2 regions of the Paenibacillus nitricinens genome follow, and region 1 is predicted to be linked to the other one. Evidence: a T-box and tRNA genes for the amino acid it is inferred to sense, from the RefSeq annotation. Region 1 holds a T-box; the other holds one or more tRNA genes.
What was found. A T-box is a leader RNA that pairs with one kind of tRNA and senses whether it is charged. The one in region 1 lies ahead of pheS (phenylalanine--tRNA ligase subunit alpha), so its partner is inferred to be a tRNA-Phe.
Positions count from the first base shown of each region.

Region 2: it has a tRNA-Phe gene. The T-box ahead of pheS (phenylalanine--tRNA ligase subunit alpha) is inferred to sense a tRNA for this amino acid. The anticodon was not compared.

Region 1 is NZ_CP183948.1:1,812,193-1,814,573, reverse strand. It holds gene pheS (phenylalanine--tRNA ligase subunit alpha) at 125-1,159, opposite strand; T-box leader at 1,220-1,506, opposite strand; gene ACN6KS_RS08000 (hypothetical protein) at 1,776-2,381, shown strand, end outside.
Region 2 is NZ_CP183948.1:3,169,815-3,172,195, reverse strand. It holds gene sleB (spore cortex-lytic enzyme) at 1-154, shown strand, start outside; gene ACN6KS_RS14155 (CD3324 family protein) at 201-467, opposite strand; tRNA gene ACN6KS_RS14150 (tRNA-Phe) at 579-651, opposite strand; tRNA gene ACN6KS_RS14145 (tRNA-Phe) at 670-742, opposite strand; tRNA gene ACN6KS_RS14140 (tRNA-Phe) at 761-833, opposite strand; tRNA gene ACN6KS_RS14135 (tRNA-Phe) at 852-924, opposite strand; tRNA gene ACN6KS_RS14130 (tRNA-Phe) at 943-1,015, opposite strand; tRNA gene ACN6KS_RS14125 (tRNA-Phe) at 1,034-1,106, opposite strand; T-box leader at 1,160-1,400, opposite strand; gene ACN6KS_RS14120 (GNAT family N-acetyltransferase) at 1,487-2,020, opposite strand.

The sequences.
Region 1 (2,381 bases):
CGCTATCGCTCCTACAGTTCCAAAATTCCTTTCCGATCCTAGCTTAATAGGGTTTTTACAACATGAAATCAAATGCTCCAAAATCCATCCTCCTAACCCGCAAGCCAGCTCGCCCACCAAAAATCTAAACGCTCTTGAATTGCTTTACAAAACTCATATCGTTGTTATAGAAATGACGGATGTCATCGATGCCGTATTTAAGCATAGCAATCCGCTCAACACCCATACCAAATGCGAAGCCGCTATACTTAGCAGGATCATAGCCACCCATTTTCAGAACGTTTGGATGCACCATGCCGGCACCAAGGATTTCTAACCATCCGCTTTGCTTGCACAGTCTGCAGCCATCGCCGCCACATTTGAAGCAGCTTACGTCCACTTCAACGCTTGGCTCGGTGAATGGGAAGAAGCTCGGACGAAGACGAATGTCTGTATTCGGGCCGAACATCTCTTGTACGAATTGCTGCAAGGTGCCTTTCAGATCACTCATCCGAATGTTACTTCCGATAACCAAACCTTCAATTTGATGGAACTGGAAGGAATGCGTTGCATCGTCATCATCGCGGCGGAATACTTTACCCGGGCAAATGATTTTAACTGGAACTTCACCGTTCATAGCCTGCATAGTACGAATCTGTACCGGAGACGTTTGAGTACGCATAAGCAGGTCATCCGTTAAATAAAAGGAGTCCTGCATATCGCGTGCCGGGTGATTTTTAGGCAGATTTAGGGCTTCAAAGTTATAATAATCGGTCTCCACTTCCGGACCTTCAGCCACACGGTAGCCCATACCAATGAAAATATCCTCAATTTCCTGAACCACTCTGCTAAGCGGGTGAATGCCCCCTTGCTGCATGCGGCGACCCGGCAATGTTACGTCTACTTTTTCAGCCTGCAGACGTTGCTGAGTCTCTTGCTGTTGAAAAGCTTCTTGCTTCGCTCCAATAATCTCCTCAATCGCACTACGCACCTGATTCGCTACTTGCCCGATAACCGGACGCTCCTCAGCACTAAGTCCTCCCATACCACGCAGAACTTCTGTAAGCTCGCCTTTTTTACCGAGGTATTTCACTCTTAGGTCATTCAAAACCTGTGGATCCATAACCTCCTGCAACTTAGCCAGCGCCTCAACCTTCAATGCTTCCAACTTCTCTTTCATGGCCGTGTACAGCCCCCTTCAATCATTGTCTAGTTCAACAAAAAAAGGCCTTTCCTCCCGGTAAGGGACGAAAAGACCGTGGTACCACCCTTGTTAGACAAGCTGATCTGTTCCCCATAAGAGCTTCATTCCCTCTTTTGGCTGGACAGATACCTATCTCACTTTATACAGAAATAACGGTCTGTGACCGGTTTCCCCTACGCTTCCTTACAAGGCAATCTTAAGGAATTCAAGGAACTGCTCCGGAGTGAACTTCGACAGCTCTGTTTCCTAGAAACGCTCTCAATCACCGGCGTCTCCTCCCTGTAAGTCAGGCACTGTGTACTCTTCTCCATCACTGCATTTTACAATTCAATCTAATTGTCAGGTATCTCTTTTATGCAAGAGATATGTCTGTTTATTATATGCAAAATCTGTCGTTTTGACAAGTTCAAGCATAATTAGGGCAATTTTTATCTGGCTTTAAGCTGGCTTTAAGGTTCAGAGCCGTTCCGGGGACTTTTTTTCAGCTAACGTTCAGCGGAGCTTGATAATTTCCATTATTAAGAAGGCATGGTTGTACTCCATCATAAACCACCTTCATAGTACAAGGACTTTCATACCGGGAGGGAATTACATGCATGCACGAAGAACAAAAGTCGCTGGGATCATACTTAGCGCAGCCGTTCTGAGTCAAGCTTCAGCGTATGGAGCATACGCTGCATCAACGACTAGTACATCCACCAAAACGGCAACCACCACCACCGTATCCACTCTGGATAAACTCGGCTCGATAGCTTTAAAGAGTAACGTAAGCGTGAAGCTGAGCGATGTAGGCTTTTTAACTCAGGATGGCGGCAATATTCTTACATACACCCTCAGCTATTACAATGGGAGCGGAAGCAGCATCAATCTGGTGGACTATTTCTCTAAGGTAACTACTGCCGGAGGAACGGTTATCCAAGGGAGCCCAGTAACCAGCAGTGCAACTATCAAGTCCATAGCCTCCAAAAGCAGTCAATCCGTAACCTATTATGTAAACATCGGTAAATCCACCTCTTTAAAAGGCGTTAAGATTTCAGTCTTTGGTTGGGATTTCAGCAGTACCGATTATCAAAAGAAGCTGGGTACTTTCACCCTACCTGCAACTTTTTCACAAGCGGTCGCTAGAGGCCAAAGCAAAAAAATAACCTTGAATAATCAACCCGTAACAACCCAAACTGAAAGTCTGCAAATTTACAAA
Region 2 (2,381 bases), 1.4 Mb from region 1:
CCGGACCGCCTATTTAGCTGCTCTTGATGCTGTCCGAGGTTGGGACCCAACAAACCATTCAATCTATTATTTCAATCCTGATACAGCTACTAGTGCATGGATCTGGACTCGTCCTCAGAACTTAAAAATTGGTAAGCATATATTTGCGAGTTAATCCTTCGAATAAATGTAATAGCAGGTCAACCACTACGGTTGACCTGCTATTTTTTACTATAAACGATTTTCTTAATACTATCCTTAGAAAGACAGTATTCACCTGAGAGCTGGTCGACGGTTGCACCAGCAGCAAACCTCAGGCAGATCTCAATATTTCTTGATTTCAAATATTTTCTACTCCCTGACTTCTCGCCCCATTTTATATGTAATTCTTCAGGCTTTGAAACGTAGACCATACCACCGTTTATATATTTCTGTATTTCTTGTAGTAACTCTTTAGGGAAGATTGTATCTGCATTTACATATTTCATAATTAATCTACTCCTCAAACTGTTCAAATTAAGATGAAATAACAAACAACCTGTCTAACCATCATGGTCGGACAGGCTGTTTTTATAGAAAGCTTACTATTAAAGTTAAGATGGCTCGGGACGGGGTCGAACCGCCGACACTAGGATTTTCAGTCCTATGCTCTACCGACTGAGCTACCGAGCCTTGCTATTAAAGTTGAGATGGCTCGGGACGGGGTCGAACCGCCGACACTAGGATTTTCAGTCCTATGCTCTACCGACTGAGCTACCGAGCCTTGCTATTAAAGTTGAGATGGCTCGGGACGGGATCGAACCGCCGACACTAGGATTTTCAGTCCTATGCTCTACCGACTGAGCTACCGAGCCTTGCTATTAAAGTTGAGATGGCTCGGGACGGGATCGAACCGCCGACACTAGGATTTTCAGTCCTATGCTCTACCGACTGAGCTACCGAGCCTTGCTATTAAAGTTGAGATGGCTCGGGACGGGGTCGAACCGCCGACACTAGGATTTTCAGTCCTATGCTCTACCGACTGAGCTACCGAGCCTTACTATTAAAGTTAAGATGGCTCGGGACGGGATCGAACCGCCGACACTAGGATTTTCAGTCCTATGCTCTACCGACTGAGCTACCGAGCCTTGCAGGGATACAAATATTTTTTCTAAATGGAAACAAAAAGACCCCTCGTCCAATAAGGGACGAGGAGCCGCGGTACCACCCTAAATTAGAACTATTCTGTACAAAAAACAGAAATGTTCTCACTTAAATATTTAACGGTTAAAACCGGTACACCTCTACTTGCCAACAATGGTTTCAAGGGACTGCTCCGGAGTGAACTTCGATCAACCCTTTTCTCTAGAAACGCTCTCAATCTCCGGCGTTTCCTCCCTGTAAAGAGGTATTGAACTACTTTTCTCCATCAAAGCATTTGTTTTGATATGTAATTTTTATTATTGTATGCCCTGATCCACTATAAGTCAATAGAAGAAATAATTCCCTCGCTTCGATTTGATTAGCTTTATCCATTACAAAAATTAAAAATCATCTTTAATTCATCATCAAAAGACTTCTTACATTCTTCTTGAAAGCTATTACCAGTATATTTTTTTAGTGTCTTTCTCCAAAAATGCTGGGCTCTCCTATTTGTAGCTGTGGGATTGGTTTGTAGCTCCCATTTTCCAATATGAAGATTAAATACCTCCTTAGCCGCACGTTCAGCGATTCCCGTACCTCGGAAGGGGCGCAGGATAAAGAATTCGTTTAAATAAAATTCACAACCTGGTGATGTATGAGGTGGTGTGGCAACTAATGCAAAGCCAGCAGGAATACCATCCTCTTTTATTAAATAAGGATATAAAATCCCCGGCTTCTCCCACCATATGTCGAAGACTTTGTTCTGTTCATTCAGCGTCTGTGTTTCATTATCCTCGTATACCCCGTATTGATTAGGAAGGTTCCCCCATATCTCTGATAGATCGTGTAAGTATAGTGGGTAGAGATTGTTAATCATAAACTTCGTTGTGCTGTCAGTTAATGTTACGGTGATCTTCATTTCATTCACTCCTTCCCATCGAATGCTTGGATGTATTTATGGCGATCACTTAAATAACGTTCTGTGTAGTTATCTTTTGTATAATCCTTAAGCACTTTTCGCCAGAAAGCTATGGCAGGTTTATTATTTTCCATTTGAATTGTAGAATTGATAAAGATTAGTCAATGCCTCTTTATCTTCAAACGTTACTGGAACAAGATTAATTTCCATCATACCTCCACGTTTTTTTCTAATTTAACTTCTATACTCAGTATAATTACGACCACACTCCAGTAATATGCCATGTTCAATTAGAATTAAATTTTATATAAAGTCTTTATTTTCTAAAATAAAAAGAGTTCACCTGAGTTTTACACTCAAA